DNA from 2 places in the Streptomyces sp. NPDC015032 genome. Region 1 is predicted to be linked to the other one. Evidence: predicted binding sites of a transcription regulator. Region 1 holds the regulator's gene; the other holds the start of a gene.
What was found. The regulator HspR, encoded in region 1, represses chaperone genes until heat shock. The targets are predictions, from matches to a motif close to TTGAGNNNNNNNNNCTCAA.

Region 1 (7,834 bases):
GGCGAGCGCGAGATCGCGGCGTACAACAAGAAGCTCGGCATGTTCGAGCTGACCGGCCTGCCGCCGGCCCCGCGCGGCGTCCCGCAGATCGAGGTCGCCTTCGACATCGACGCGAACGGCATCATGCACGTCGCCGCCAAGGACCTCGGCACCGGCAAGGAGCAGAAGATGACCGTCACCGGCGGCTCCTCGCTGCCGAAGGACGAGGTCAACCGGATGCGTGAGGAGGCCGAGCAGTACGCGGAGGAGGACCACCGCCGCCGCGAGGCCGCCGAGTCCCGCAACCAGGGCGAGCAGCTCGTCTACCAGACCGAGAAGTTCCTCAAGGACAACGAGGACAAGGTCCCCGGTGACGTGAAGACGGAGGTGGAGACCGCGCTCACCGAGCTGAAGGAGAAGCTCAAGGGTGAGGACACCGCCGAGATCCGTACCGCCACCGAGAAGGTCGCGGCCGTCTCCCAGAAGCTGGGCCAGGCGATGTACGCCAACGCCCAGGCCGACGGCGGCCCGCAGGGTGACGCGCAGCCGGGCGCCCAGCAGGCCAAGGCCGACGACGACGTCGTCGACGCCGAGATCGTGGACGACGCGAAGGACGCGAAGGGCGGTGCGGTGTGACCGAGGAGACTCCGGGCTTCGAGGAGAAGCCCGACGTCCCCTCCGGCGACACCCCCGACGGAGCCGAGCCGAAGGACGCCCCCTCCTCTTCGGAGAAGGAGGCGCCCCCGGCCGGGGACGCAGCGCAGACAGTCGGTCTGACGGCCCAGCTGGACCAGGTCCGCACCGCGCTCAACGAGCGCACGGGCGACCTCCAGCGGCTCCAGGCCGAGTACCAGAACTACCGCCGCCGCGTCGAGCGGGACCGGGCCACGGTCAAGGAGATCGCCGTCGCGGGTCTCCTGTCCGAGCTCCTGCCCGTGCTCGACGACGTCGGCCGGGCCCGGGACCACGGCGAGCTCGTGGGCGGGTTCAAGTCGGTGGCCGAGTCTCTTGAGACGGTCGTCGCCAAGCTGGGCCTGCAGCAGTTCGGCAAGGAGGGCGAGCCCTTCGACCCGACGATCCACGAAGCCCTGATGCACTCGTACGCGCCGGACGTCACCGAGACGACCTGCGTGGCGATCCTGCAGCCGGGGTATCGGATCGGCGAGCGCACCATCCGCCCCGCGCGGGTGGCAGTGGCCGAACCCCAGCCGGGTGCGACACCGGCCACGGCCAAGGAAGAGAAGGCAACCGACGAGGAGAGCGGTGGCACCGAGGAGGTCTGACATCCCGTCTGACCACCTCGCTGCCTGCCGCCCGGCCATGCGACCGGCCAACGGGCCGGCCGCATGGCCGATCGTCCGGAAGGAGGGACGTCGATGAGCACGAAGGACTTCGTCGAGAAGGACTACTACAAGGTCCTCGGCGTCCCCAAGGACGCCACCGACGCCGAGATCAAGAAGGCGTACCGGAAGCTCGCCCGCGAGTTCCACCCGGATGCCAACAAGGGCGACGACAAGGCGGAGGAGCGCTTCAAGGAGATCTCCGAGGCGAATGACGTCCTCGGCGACAGCAAGAAGCGCAAGGAGTACGACGAGGCGCGCGCCCTCTTCGGCAACGGCGGCTTCAGGGCCGGCCCCGGCGGCGCCGGAGGCAACTTCAACTTCGACCTGGGCGACCTCTTCGGAGGCACCCAGGGCGGAGGTGCGGGCGGCGGAGCCGGTGGTTTCGGCGGGGGCGGCAGCGGCGGTCTGGGCGATGTCTTCGGCGGCCTGTTCAACCGGGGCGGTACGGGGACGCGGGTGCAGCCGCGCCGCGGCCAGGACATCGAGTCCGAGGTGACGCTCAGCTTCACCGAGGCGGTCGACGGGGCCACGGTCCCGTTGCGGATGTCCAGCCAGGCGCCCTGCAAGGCGTGTTCCGGCACCGGTGACAAGAACGGCACCCCCAGGGTCTGCCCGACCTGTCTCGGCACCGGCCAGGTGTCGCGCGGCACCGGCGGCGGCTTCTCGCTCACCGATCCCTGCGTGGACTGCAAGGGCCGGGGCCTCATCGCCCAGGACCCCTGCGACGTCTGCAAGGGCAGCGGACGGGCGAAGTCCTCCCGGACCATGCAGGTCAGGATTCCGGCGGGCGTCTCGGACGGCCAGCGGATCCGGCTGCGCGGCAAGGGCGGTCCGGGCGAGCGCGGTGGACCGGCCGGCGATCTGTACGTCGTGGTCCATGTCGACGCCCACCCCGTGTTCGGCCGCAAGGGAGACAACCTCACGGTCACCGTGCCCGTCGACTTCACGGAGGCGGCGCTCGGCGGCGAGGTGAAGGTGCCCACGCTCGGCGGCCCGCCGGTCACCCTGAAGCTGCCGGCCGGCACCCCCAACGGGCGTACGATGCGCGCCCGGGGCAAGGGTGCCGTACGCAAGGACGGCACCCGGGGCGACCTGCTGGTCACCGTCGAGGTGGCGGTGCCCGGCGAGCTCGGCACCGAGGCCAGGGAAGCACTGGAGGCCTATCGGAAGGCGACTGCGGGCCGTGACCCGCGGGCGGAGCTCTTCCGGGCAGCGAAGGGAGCTTGAGGTGGACGGCCGACGACGCAATCCGTACGAACTGACCGATGAATCGCCGGTGTACGTGATCTCGATCGCGGCCCAGCTCTCGGGCCTCCATCCGCAGACACTGCGCCAGTACGACCGCCTGGGCCTGGTCTCTCCGGACCGCACGGCCGGGCGCGGCAGACGCTACTCGGCCCGCGACATCGAGCTGCTGCGCACCGTGCAGCAGCTGTCGCAGGACGAGGGCATCAACCTCGCCGGCATCAAGCGCATCATCGAGCTGGAGAACCAGGTCGCGGCCCTCCAGCAGCGCGTCGCCGAGCTCTCGTCGGCCCTCGACGGCGCGGCGGCGGCGATGCAGCAGCGCGAGGCCCAGGTGCACGCCTCGTACCGGCGCGATCTGGTGCCGTACCAGGATGTGCAGCAGGCCGGCGCGTTGGTGGTCTGGCGGCCGAAGCGGCCGAAGGACTGAGCGGGTTCGCACCCGCACGACGAGCGAGGCCCGTCACCCGTTCCGCACCGGGTGACGGGCCTCGGGCTCTTTCGGTCCGCGGCCCTCGCGGGCTTCGGGGCGGGCGGGCGATGCCGTGCCGTACGACGGTGACACAGGCGCCGGCCGGAGCCGTTCCACGAGCGGGGTGGCCTGCCTTCGCGCTTCCTCAGCGCGGGTCCTGTTCCAGAATCCCCGACCGGGCGATCAGATAGCCGAGCTGGGCCCGGCTGGTGCTGCCCAGGGCGGCGGCGAGTTTGGCGACATGTGCCCGGCACGTGCGGACGTTCATGCCGAGGCGGCGGGCGATGGAGTCGTCGACGTGGCCCTCGATGAGGAGTTGGGCGATGGAGCGCTGAACACCGCTGATGCCCCGGGGAGTCGGGTCGTACTTGACTTCCTCCAGGAGCGGGGCGGCCCTGGTCCAGAGTTGCTCGAATACCTTGACGAGATATTCGACCAGTCCGGGATGGCGGAGTTCCAGGGCGACTTGCCGGTCGTCCTGGGCGGGGATGAAAGCTACCGTCCGGTCGAAGATGATCAGGCGCTCGATGAGCTCTTCGAGCGTCCTGATCTCCACGTTCTCGTCCGCTATGCGCTCCGCGTACGCCAGGGTGCTGGGACTGTGGCGCACGGTGTGCTGGTACAGGGTGCGGATCCTGACGCCTCGGTGGACCACCGACAGGCCGCGCTCCAGGGACTTGCTGAGGCTGTCCTCGTTCCTGCCGCCGCCGGGCTGGACGGTGAGGACTTCGGTGCGGCAGTCTGCGGTGGCCAGGTCGAGGGCGCCGTCGATCCGGTTGACGCCCTCCAGCACGGTGATCGCGTGGGTGGTCGGCGGGCCCTGGGCGCTGATGTCCATGAAGGGCTCGAAGGATTCGGTCAGTTCCACCGAGTGCCGTCGACGCTCCTGGATCTCCCGCTCCAGGGGGTGCAGATGCTGCGCGAGGGCGACGGACGGCGGAACGGGCCGGAGCCAGTCCGGATCGTCGGGATCGGGATGCAACAGGGCGAAGTCCATCAGACAAGGCGCCGGTTCCACCTCTACGCGGGCTATGCGCCCCGAGCGCAGTGCGCTGGCGTAAAGATGCCCTCCCTCATCGCATAGTTCGGTGATCCCGTGAGAATGTGTCGGCTTTGTGTGCCTTGTGGCCAAATCTTCACCCCCCAGGTTCCTGAACATGCAGGAACATGATGCATCGACTCAGTGGTGTTCGCGTGCCCAGGTGGGACATCGTCTTAAGTGCGGGGGAGAAGAATCCACAAGTGAGGACGAAGCCGACTATGTACAAGCGAATGCTTCGCTCGGCGCTTGCCGCCTCGTTCGTCGCGGCCCTGGGCTTTGGGCTGGGCGGTGGCGACATTGGCTGGAACAGCGAGGCGGCTACCGCGAGTGATATCGGTTGGGTCGCTCCGGTTGCCGCGCAGGGCGATATCGGTTGGGTCGCCCCGGCTGCCACGGCGGACGACATCGGTTGGGTCGTTCAGGCCGCCACGTCGGGTGACATCGGCTGGGATGCTCCGGCTGCGGGCGCAGGTGACATCGGCTGGTCGACTCCAGCAGGCGCGGACGCATGACCATCCCGCCGGACGACCGGACCTTCCGGCGCGAGATGGCCACGGCCTACCGATCGGGCTGGCATTTCATCGATCTCGTCACGGCCCTCCCCCGTCGTGGCGACTCGCTGATGGTCACTCTGTTCGGCGACCCCGTCGTTGTCGCACGAGAAGACGACGGCGAAGTACGCGCCTACCGTTGCCTCCGCAAGCCGCGGGGAGCACCGCAGCCCGTCCGCTGCGCGATCCGGTACGACATGATCTTCGTCAACCTCGACCGGCGGGACCACCAGCTGTTCGAGCCAGAGACTATTTCCGCCACCCCCCGCAGTGCCTGAGCGATCCCCCGTCGTTACATGTCGCTCAGTCACTCCCCCACACAACGGCGCCATCGTGACCTGAACACGGTGGCGCCGTTGTGCTGCCCGGAGCGGATTTTGCGGTTTCCCGCCCGCCCGGTCCGCCCAGGTTTTCCTCACGCCTTGCCGAGCGCCCGGTCCAGGGTGATCTCGATGACGACGCGGTCCGGGTTGGGCGCCGGCGTGCGCTTGTAGCGTTCCTCGTAGCGGCGCACCGCGTCGGCCACCACCTCCGGCTCCGTGCGTACCGTCGCGCGGCCCTCCAGGGTCGCCCAGCGGCGCCGGTCGACCTGGCAGACCGCGACCCGTGCGCCGTCCGGGCCCGCGGCCAGGACGTTGGCGGCCTTCTGCGTGTTCTTGCCGGTGATGACGCGGGCGAGCCCTGCCTCGGGGTCGTACGTCACGCCCACCGGCACCACGTGCGGCGTGCCGTCGGAGCGGGGTGTGGTCAGGGTGCACAGGTGGTGCTCGCGCCAGAACGCGAGGTACTCGGGGCTCGGATTCGTCACGTCGACTGCCATGGGGAACAGCGTAGGCAGCGTGGGCCGGCGCGCCGCTCCCGCGGTGGCGGAGGCCCTCTGAGGCCGGTTGACTCGAATTGACTCGAATTGACTCGAATCGGACGCGCCATCGGCCGGAAGGGTGCACGGTACTCGGGTTGAGTGGAATAGACTCAACTTTGTACACGTTGACTCAGTCAGTGTTGTGGAGAGAGCCAGTCACCGCAAGGAGGAGAAAGCGCACGTGGACGCCGAGCTGACCAACAAGAGCCGGGACGCCATCAACGCGGCCACCAGCCGGGCCGTGAAGGACGGACACCCCGATCTGACCCCCGGACACCTGCTGCTCGCGCTGCTTGAGGGTGAAGGACGACAAGCAAGCGCGAACATCATCGATCTGCTCGCCGCCGTCGAGGCCGACCAGATCGCCGTACGCACCGAGACGGAGCGGCTCCTGGGTGCCGAGCCCAGCGTGACCGGGTCGACCGTCGCGCCTCCGCAGCCCAACCGTGAGCTGCTCGCCGTCATCGCGGATGCCGCGCAGCGCGCGAAGGAGCTCGGCGACGACTACATCTCCACCGAGCACCTGCTGATCGGTATCGCCGCCAAGGGCGGCCGTGCCGGTGAGATCCTGAGCGCTCAGGGGGCCGGCGCGAAGAAGCTGCTGGACGCATTCGAGAAGAGCAGGGGAGGGCGCCGGGTGACCACACCCGACCCGGAGGGCCAGTACAAGGCCCTGGAGAAGTTCGGTACGGACTTCACGGCCGCCGCCAGGGAGGGCAAGCTCGACCCGGTCATCGGACGTGACCAGGAGATCCGGCGCGTCGTCCAGGTCCTGTCGCGGCGTACGAAGAACAACCCCGTACTCATCGGCGAGCCCGGCGTCGGCAAGACCGCCGTCGTCGAGGGGCTCGCCCAGCGCATCGTCAAGGGTGACGTCCCCGAGTCCCTGCGGAACAAGCGGCTCGTCTCGCTCGACCTCGGCGCCATGGTCGCGGGCGCCAAGTACCGCGGCGAGTTCGAGGAACGGCTGAAGGCCGTCCTCTCCGAGATCAAGGAGAGCGACGGGCAGATCATCACCTTCATCGACGAGCTGCACACCGTCGTCGGCGCGGGTGCCGGCGGCGACTCCGCCATGGACGCCGGCAACATGCTCAAGCCGATGCTGGCCCGCGGCGAGCTCCGCATGGTCGGCGCGACCACGCTCGACGAGTACCGCGAGCGGATCGAGAAGGACCCCGCCCTGGAACGCCGCTTCCAGCAGGTGCTGGTGGCGGAGCCGACGGTCGAGGACACCATCGCGATCCTGCGCGGCCTCAAGGGCCGTTACGAGGCCCACCACAAGGTCTCCATCGCGGACTCCGCGCTGGTCGCCGCCGCGACCCTGTCCGACCGCTACATCACCTCGCGTTTCCTCCCCGACAAGGCCATCGACCTGGTCGACGAGTCGGCGTCCCGGCTGCGCATGGAGATCGACTCCTCGCCCGTCGAGATCGACGAGCTCCAGCGCGCCGTCGACCGCCTCCACATGGAGGAGCTGGCCCTCAAGAACGAGACCGACGCGGGCTCCAGGCAGCGCCTGGAGAAACTCCGCCGCGACCTCGCCGACAAGGAGGAGGAGCTGCGCGGCCTCACCGCCCGCTGGGAGAAGGAGAAGCAGGGCCTCAACCGCGTCGGTGAGCTGAAGGAACGCCTCGACGAACTGCACGGCCAGGCCGAACGCGCCCAGCGCGACGGCGACTTCGACACCGCGTCCAAGCTGCTCTACGGGGAGATCCCCGGTCTGGAGCGGGAACTGGCCGAGGCGACCGAGGCCGAGCAGGAGGCCGCCGAGGACACGATGGTGAAGGAGGAGGTCGGCCCGGACGACATCGCCGACGTCGTCGGCTCCTGGACCGGCATCCCCGCCGGGCGGCTGCTGGAGGGCGAGACCCAGAAGCTGCTCCGGATGGAGGACGAGCTCGGCAAGCGCCTCATCGGGCAGACCGAGGCCGTGCGGGCGGTGTCGGACGCGGTACGCCGCACCCGCGCCGGAATCGCCGACCCCGACCGGCCCACCGGTTCGTTCCTCTTCCTCGGCCCCACCGGTGTCGGCAAGACGGAGCTCGCGAAGGCGCTCGCCGACTTCCTGTTCGACGACGAGCGGGCCATGGTCCGCATCGACATGAGCGAGTACAGCGAGAAGCACAGCGTGGCGCGGCTGGTCGGCGCCCCGCCCGGTTACGTCGGCTACGAGGAGGGCGGCCAGCTCACGGAGGCGGTCCGCCGCCGCCCGTACAGCGTCGTCCTGCTGGACGAGGTCGAGAAGGCCCACCCCGAGGTCTTCGACATCCTGCTCCAGGTCCTCGACGACGGCCGGCTCACCGACGGACAGGGCCGGACGGTGGACTTCCGCAACACCAT
Region 2 (7,834 bases), on a different contig from region 1:
GGCCGACCCTCTGGAACAGTGGTGTGAAGTGGGCCTACACCAAAGCCACCGAGGGCACCTACTACACGAATCCGTACTTCGCGCAGCAGTACAACGGCTCGTACAACGTCGGCATGATCCGGGGCTCGTACCACTTCGCCACCCCGAACACCACGAGCGGCGCGGTCCAGGCCAACTACTTCGTGGACCACGGGGGCGGCTGGTCCAAGGACGGCAAGACCCTGCCGGGCGCCCTCGACATCGAGTGGAACCCGTACGGCGACCAGTGCTACGGCCTGAGCCAGGCCTCCATGGTCTCCTGGATCCGTGACTTCGTGAACACCTACAAGGCGCGCACCGGCCGCGACGCGGTCATTTACACCGCGACCAGCTGGTGGCAGGCCTGCACCGGGAACAACGCGAGCTTCGGCGCCACCAACCCGCTGTGGGTGGCCCGCTACAACAGCACGGTCGGTGAACTCCCGGCCGGCTGGGGCTACTACACGATGTGGCAGTACACCTCGTCCGGCCCGTACGTCGGCGACCACAGCCACTTCAACGGCGCGCTCGACCGCGTACAGGCGCTCGCCAACGGCTGAGCCGGCCCGCCGCGCCCGCGCGGCCCGTCCCATCGCACAGCCGAGCCCCGGTGACCCACCCAGTCACCGGGGCTCCTCTCCGTGCACAGCCATGACCAGGCATTTCCCCGCCGAGCCGACACCGGAGACCTCTATACATCCGGTGTATACCCCACGTGTATAGTCCTGCTCTGCCACACACCGTGTGCCCTGTTCAGCTACGGAGGAGTGACCCGCCTTGTCCATGAAGACGAAGTCGATCGGTACGGGGTTGGCCGCCGCCCTTGTGACGGCACTCACCCTGACGCTGAGCGGCTGCTCCATGCAGACCACCGCGCCGGCGTCGGCGCGCGGTGACGCGGGCTCCGACGCCAAGGGCTCCTTCGGCCCGGTGGACTGCCGCAAGGCGAAGTGCATAGCGCTGACCTTCGACGCGGGACCGGGCGAGGACACCCCGCACCTGCTGGACATCCTCAAGGAGAAGAAGGTGCACGCGACCTTCTTCCTGCTGGGCAAGAACCACGTCAAGAAGCACCCCGACACCGTGCGCAGGCTCGCCGCCGAGGGGCACGAGGTGGCCAACCACACCTGGTCCCACGAGATCCTGACGGACAAGAAGCCCGCCGAGATACGGTCCGAGCTGGAGAAGACGCAGGACGCGATAGCGGAGATCACCGGCAAGAAGCCGCGCCTGATGCGCCCGCCGCAGGGCCGCACCGACGACACCGTCTCGGACATCAGCAAGGACCTGGGACTCTCCCAGATCCTGTGGAGCGCCACCGCCAAGGACTACTCCACGACCGACTCGGCACTGATCAAGAAGCGCATCCTGGACCAGGCGAGCCAGGACGGCGTCATCCTGTTGCACGACATCTACAAGGGGACGGTGCCCGCCGTACCCGGCATCATCGACGCGCTGAAGAAGCAGGGCTACACCTTCGTCACCGTCCCGCAGTTGATGGCTCCCGCCGAGCCGGTCCCGGGGACCATCTACCGCCCCTGATCCGGGGCCCGCACCGTACGCGCCGCCCCGGATCCGCACTCCGGGTCCCTGCGGACGGAAGGCGGGGGCACCCCGCGCGCAGGAATCAGCGGAAGCGGATACACGAATGCGCCCGGCACGCAGGGGACAGCGGAAGCGGATACACGAATGCGCCCGGCACGCAGGGGACAGCGGATACATGAGTGCGCCGCGCGCCCCACCACGGAACGGCCCGCCCACCCGTCGCCGGGAAGGCGGGCCGTCCGTACCGGTCGCGCACGCGGTGCCACGCCCGTCACGCCATGGCACCTACGCCGCGGCCGGGATCCTCTCCCCGGGCCTGACCGCGGAGGCCGGCGCGAGGGCGATCTCCAGCACCTGGCGCACATCCGTCACCGGGTGGACCTCCAGGGTGTCCAGGACCTCGGCCGGGACATCGTCCAGGTCCGCCTCGTTCCGCTTCGGGATCACCACGGTGGTGATCCCGGCCCGGTGCGCGGCCAGCAGCTTCTGCTTCAGGCCGCCGATCGGCAGCACCCGTCCGGTCAGCGAGACCTCACCGGTCATCGCCACATCCGTACGGACCAGCCGTCCCGAGAGCAGCGAGGCCAGCGCCGTCGTCATCGTGATGCCGGCGCTCGGGCCGTCCTTCGGGACCGCACCCGCCGGGAAGTGGATGTGCGCCCCCCGGTCCTTCAGATCCGCGACCGGCAGTTCCAGCTCCGCGCCGTGCGACCGCAGGAAGCTCAGCGCGATCTGCGCGGACTCCTTCATGACGTCGCCGAGCTGACCGGTGAGGGTCAGTCCGGACGCCCCGGTCTCCGGGTCGGCCAGCGACGCCTCGACGAACAGCACGTCGCCCCCGGCGCCGGTCACCGCGAGTCCGGTGGCCACGCCCGGCACCGCGGTGCGGCGCTCGGCCGGGTCCTGGGCGGACTCGGGGACGTGGTGCGGGCGTCCGATCAGACCGCGCAGGTCCGCCTCGGTGACCGTGAACGGAAGCTCCCTCTCGCCCAGTTCGTGCTGGGCGGCGACCTTCCGGAGCAGCCGGGCGACGGCCCGTTCCAGGTTCCGTACGCCCGCTTCACGGGTGTACTCCCCGGCCAGTTTGCGCAGCGCGGACTCGTCGAGCGCCACCTCGTCCTGCTCCAGCCCGGCCCGCTCCAGCTGACGCGGAAGCAGGTGGTCACGTGCGATGACGACCTTCTCGTCCTCGGTGTAGCCGTCGAGCCTGACCAGCTCCATCCGGTCGAGCAGGGCCTCCGGAATGGCTTCGAGGACGTTGGCCGTCGCGAGGAAGACGACGTCGCTGAGGTCGAGTTCGACCTCCAGGTAGTGGTCGCGGAAGGTGTGGTTCTGGGCCGGGTCGAGGACTTCGAGCAGGGCGGCCGCCGGGTCGCCCCGGAAGTCGGAGCCGACCTTGTCGATCTCGTCGAGCAGGACGACCGGGTTCATCGAACCGGCCTCCTTGATGGCCCGGACAATGCGTCCCGGCAGTGCGCCGACGTACGTACGCCGATGGCCGCGGATCTCCGCCTCGTCCCGCACACCGCCGAGGGCGACGCGGACGAACTTACGGCCCATGGCGTGCGCGACGGATTCACCGAGCGAGGTCTTGCCGACGCCCGGAGGGCCCACCAGCGCCAGCACGGCACCGCCGCGCCGTCCGCCGACGACGCCGAGACCGCGGTCGGCACGCCGCTTGCGGACCGCCAGGTACTCGGTGATCCGCTCCTTCACGTCCTGCAGGCCGGAGTGCTCGGCGTCGAGGATCTCCTGGGCGCCCCGGATGTCGTACGCGTCCTCGGTCCGTTCCGTCCACGGCAGTTCGAGGACGGTGTCGAGCCAGGTCCTGATCCAGGAGCCCTCCGGGCTCTGGTCGGAGGAACGCTCCAGCTTGTCGACCTCCTTGAGCGCCGCCTCGCGGACGTGCCCGGGAAGATCGGCGGCCTCGACGCGCGCCCGGTAGTCGTCGGACTCGTCCGCGCCGGAACCAGGACCGCCGTTGAGCTCGGAGAGTTCCTTGCGTACGGCGTCGAGCTGGCGCCGCAGCAGGAATTCGCGCTGCTGCTTGTCGACACCCTCCTGGACGTCCTTGGCGATGGACTCGGCGACGTCTTGCTCGGCGAGGTGCTCGCCGAGCCACTGAATGGCGAGCTTCAGCCGGGCGACCGCGTCGGCGGTCTCCAGGAGCTGCACCTTCTGGGCCGTGGTGAGGAAGGGCGAGTAGCCGGAGTTGTCGGCGAGCGCGGAGATGTCCTCGATCTGCTGGACCCGGTCCACGACCTGCCAGGCGCCGCGCTTCTTCAGCCAGCTGGTGGCGAGTGCCTTGTACTCCTTGACCAGCTCGGCGGCGGCTCCGGGAAGCGGGTCGGGGACGGCCTCGTCGACCCGTGTCCCCTCCACCCAGAGCGCCCTGCCGGGCCCGCTGGTCCCGGCCCCGATCCGCACCCGGCCACGGCCGCGGATGAGCGCGCCCGGATCCCCGTCCGAAAGCCGTCCGACCTGCTCGACGGTGCCGATGACACCGGTGCCGGCGTACGTCCCGTCGACCCGTGGCACCAGAAGCACCTCGGGCTTGCCGCCGCCCTCGCGGGCCGCGGCCTGTGCGGCCTCCACGGCGGCTCGTACGTCGGTGTCGGACAGGTCCAGAGGCACCACCATCCCGGGCAGCACGACCTCGTCGTCGAGCGGCAGCACGGGCAGGGCGAGCGGAGTGACCGCATTGGACTCGGTTGCCATGATCTCCCCTTCGGCAGTCAAGTTGAGCTATGCAGACTCAATGCTTGTGAGCCGATCATTGTTCCCCGGGGATGTTCGCCGTGAGCGATCGCCTGAGCCATTCGCGTGCCGGGCAGCCCCGCCGGACCCCGCACGCTGACAGAACCCCGCACACGCCCCCTTTGATTCCGAACCGTCCGAGCCGCTCCGGCCGGCGGAAATCCATCGGCAACCGGCCGGAACAAAGGGCAGAGTGCCGGTATGCATGCGGCTGCGAGTGCGGCTGCGAACGACGACAGAGGGCTACGACCGGACGGAACGATCCGGCGGGAGGGCTCGCTGAGCCGGGTGCCGGCGGCGTTCGCCCCCGTGGTGGAGGCGGCCCGCGCCTGCATCGCCGAGTCGTTCGGCCACGCGCAGCTGCACAGTGCGTACATCTACGGCAGCATTCCGCGCGGCACGGCTGTTCCCGGTGTCTCCGACCTGGACCTGCTGCTCGCCCTGCACGCCGAGCCCACCGTGGCCGACCGGGCGGCGGCCCGGACCATCGAGGCCGAGCTGGACAGCTCGCGGTCCACGGCGAGAAGGCCCCACGCCCCTGACCCCCGCTCCCCCGGCCGCACCGGCGCGGCGCAGCAGCGGCCGGCAGGCCACGCCCAGCAGCAGCGCCAGCGGGTGGCCCCAGTCGGCGAGGGGGTCGCCGAGGGCGAGCAGGTCATGCAGCAGCATCGCGCCGACCGCACCGAGCATCACCCCCCGCGGCCATGGCGTGAGCAGCCCGGCGAGCGCGCCCACGCTCGCCATCAGCCCGAAGCTGATGCCGTAGTCGAGCCGGTGCAGTGAGGACTCCGGCAGACGGCCGGCCATCACGGACACCCCGACCGGGATCTCCGTGGCGAGCGTCGCCACGACGTGGCCGAGCAGGAACACCCCGGCGGTGCGCCATCCCCCGACGCGGCGTTCCAGCGCGGTCAGTACAAGAGCGAAGCCGAGGACGTACGGGGAACCGAGCCCGCCGACGACCCACAGGGCACTGGCGATCAGGACCAGCAGCGGGGCCTCGCCGAGATGCGCGACGTCCGTGCTCGATGCGCGCAGCACGGCGGAGACGGTGTCCGGTTCGCCGTAGTGCGTGAAGAGGGACGTGGCGACGAGCACCAGCAGGTACCCGAAGGTGAACGGGGTACCGGCCGGCGTCGGCGGCAGCCGCAGGCACCGGCGGGCCCACCGGGCCCTTTTGGCCCCACGAGGTTCCCGGGCGGGCGGAGGGGCGGCCGCTTCCGTACGGCGCCCACGCGGCACGGCGTCGGGCAGCGGGGCCGCGTGCCCGTCGTCGCAAACCACCCCGTCCGTACCCCGGTGCACCGTGCGAGGCTCCTTCCGTACCACCTCCCCGAGCAACGTCCCACACTCCGCGATCGTCCCCCGCAGTGTCCACGGCCTGAGCCGCGTGAGCCACGCAGGAACCGGCCCGGGTCCGTCGCCCGGCAGAGGCCCGGGTCCGTCGCCCGGCAGAGGCCCGGGTCCGTCGCCCGGCAGAGGCCCGGGGTCCGTTGCCGGCCTCCGGACGGCACACCCTCGCCCGGACGCCCCGGACGCCCCGGATGGTTCCGGCAATCCGCTGGCCCCCGGACGCGCGGACCGGCCAGGATGGCAGGGACCGTGGCGGTCACCGACGTCCGCCACCCACGTCCGTCCCGCACGTCCGCCATCGACCGGAGACCCGCACCATGCCCGAGATCCACGGCCCCGACGCCCTCGCCCCCATCACGCTCGACCGCCGGGAGGGTCCGCACGGCGAAGTCGTTCTCCGGGAGCGGGGGGACGACTTCGAGATCATCGCCAACGGATGCTTCCTCATGGACACCTCGGACGGGCGCTCCGAGCGGCTGCTGATCGACGCGGCGCTGGCCGCGCTGCCCGCCGGCCGGACGGCGCCGGCGGTGCTCATCGGAGGGCTCGGGGTCGGGTTCTCGCTCGTGCGGGCCGCCGCCGAGCCGCGGTGGGGGCGGATCGCCGTCGTCGAGCGGGAGCAGGCGATCGTGGACTGGCACCGGACGGGGCCGCTGGCCCGGATCTCCCGTGCGGCGCTCGCCGATCCGCGGACGGAGATCCTGACGACGGATCTCGTCGGGTACCTGCGTACGACTACGGACCGTTACGACGCGCTGTGCCTGGACATCGACAACGGACCGGACTGGACCGTCACCGAGGACAACACGAACCTGTACTCCCCCGCCGGTCTGGCTGATTGCCGTGAGCGGCTGACGCCGGGCGGCGTTCTCGCGGTCTGGTCCGCACAGCCATCCGCGGACTTCGAGCACGCCCTACGGAATGCCGGATTCAGCGGGGTAAGGACGGAAGAGGTACGTGTTGCCCGAGGTGTTCCCGACGTGGTGCATCTCGCACTTCGGACAGCCTGAGTGCTCCCGCCGGACATCCACGGCCTCGGACGCCCGGGGCCAAGCGCCACAAGGCCGACACTCCGCCACCTGTCGCACCCAAGCCGTTACACCCTGCGTAGCCGAGAGCACTCCGCTGCCTTTACGCTGCTGACCGGTGACGGGATCACCCATGAAATCCACTAGCGAAGACCGTGCGTCCGGGGGTATGAACCCCCGTGAGAACGGGCAGGGGCGGGGCGATGGAACAGACACACACCACCCACAACGGTGTCGCGGCCACCCCGGGCGCTCAGCGCCGGGTGCTGGTGGTCGAGGACGACGTCACGATCGTCGAAGCCATTTCCGCCCGGCTGCGGGCGGAGGGCTTTCTGGTGCAGACCGCGCTCGACGGACCCGCGGCCGTGGACGCGGCCGAGGCGTGGCAGCCCGATCTGATGGTGCTCGACATCATGCTTCCCGGCTTCGACGGCCTGGAGGTCTGCCGTCGCGTGCAGGCCCAGCGGCCGGTGCCGGTGCTCATGCTGACCGCCAGGGACGACGAGACCGACATGCTGGTCGGTCTCGGGGTCGGCGCCGACGACTACATGACCAAGCCGTTCTCGATGCGTGAACTGGCGGCCCGGGTGCACGTACTGCTGCGCCGGGTCGAGCGTGCGGCGCTGGCCGCGGTCACTCCGCGCAGCGGCATACTGCGCCTCGGCGAACTGGAGATCGATCACGCGCAGCGCCGGGTCCGGGTGCGCGCCGATGACGTCCACCTCACGCCGACCGAGTTCGACCTCCTGGTCTGCCTGGCCAATACGCCGCGCGCGGTGCTCTCCCGGGAGCAGCTGCTGGCCGAGGTCTGGGACTGGGCGGACGCCTCCGGCACCCGTACCGTCGACAGCCACATCAAGGCGCTGCGCCGGAAGATCGGTGCGGAGCGGATCCGTACCGTGCACGGTGTCGGCTACGCCCTGGAGACCCCTGCCCCATGACCCGGCCCGGTTCCGGACTGCGTCCTTTTTCGGTCAAGGCCAAGCTGGGCACGCTCGTGGTGGTCTCGGTGTTCATCACCACCGGGCTGCTGATGGTGGCCCTGCGCACCCGGACGGAACTGCGCTTCATCACGGTGTTCTCGGTGATCGCGACCCTGCTGATCACCCAGTTCGTGGCACACGGTCTGACGG

Region 2: a site for HspR is predicted at 4,304-4,322, ahead of lon (endopeptidase La). Genes of this name have one in related genera too.

What each region holds. Positions count from the first base shown of each region.
Region 1 is NZ_JBIBVN010000010.1:225,243-233,076, reverse strand. It holds gene dnaK (molecular chaperone DnaK) at 1-615, shown strand, start outside; gene grpE (nucleotide exchange factor GrpE) at 612-1,262, shown strand; gene dnaJ (molecular chaperone DnaJ) at 1,356-2,549, shown strand; gene ACF08M_RS17520 (heat shock protein transcriptional repressor HspR) at 2,551-2,997, shown strand; gene ACF08M_RS17515 (helix-turn-helix transcriptional regulator) at 3,185-4,198, opposite strand; gene ACF08M_RS17510 (hypothetical protein) at 4,300-4,593, shown strand; gene ACF08M_RS17505 ((2Fe-2S)-binding protein) at 4,590-4,910, shown strand; gene ACF08M_RS17500 (pyridoxamine 5'-phosphate oxidase family protein) at 5,048-5,452, opposite strand; gene clpB (ATP-dependent chaperone ClpB) at 5,676-7,834, shown strand, end outside.
Region 2 is NZ_JBIBVN010000011.1:117,779-125,612, forward strand. It holds gene ACF08M_RS18185 (lysozyme) at 1-578, shown strand, start outside; gene ACF08M_RS18190 (polysaccharide deacetylase family protein) at 802-1,560, shown strand; gene lon (endopeptidase La) at 1,849-4,281, opposite strand; partial or broken gene ACF08M_RS18200 (nucleotidyltransferase) at 4,522-4,824, shown strand; partial or broken gene ACF08M_RS18205 (rhomboid-like protein) at 4,945-5,946, opposite strand; gene ACF08M_RS18210 (spermidine synthase) at 5,991-6,683, shown strand; gene ACF08M_RS18215 (response regulator transcription factor) at 6,905-7,642, shown strand; gene ACF08M_RS18220 (ATP-binding protein) at 7,639-7,834, shown strand, end outside.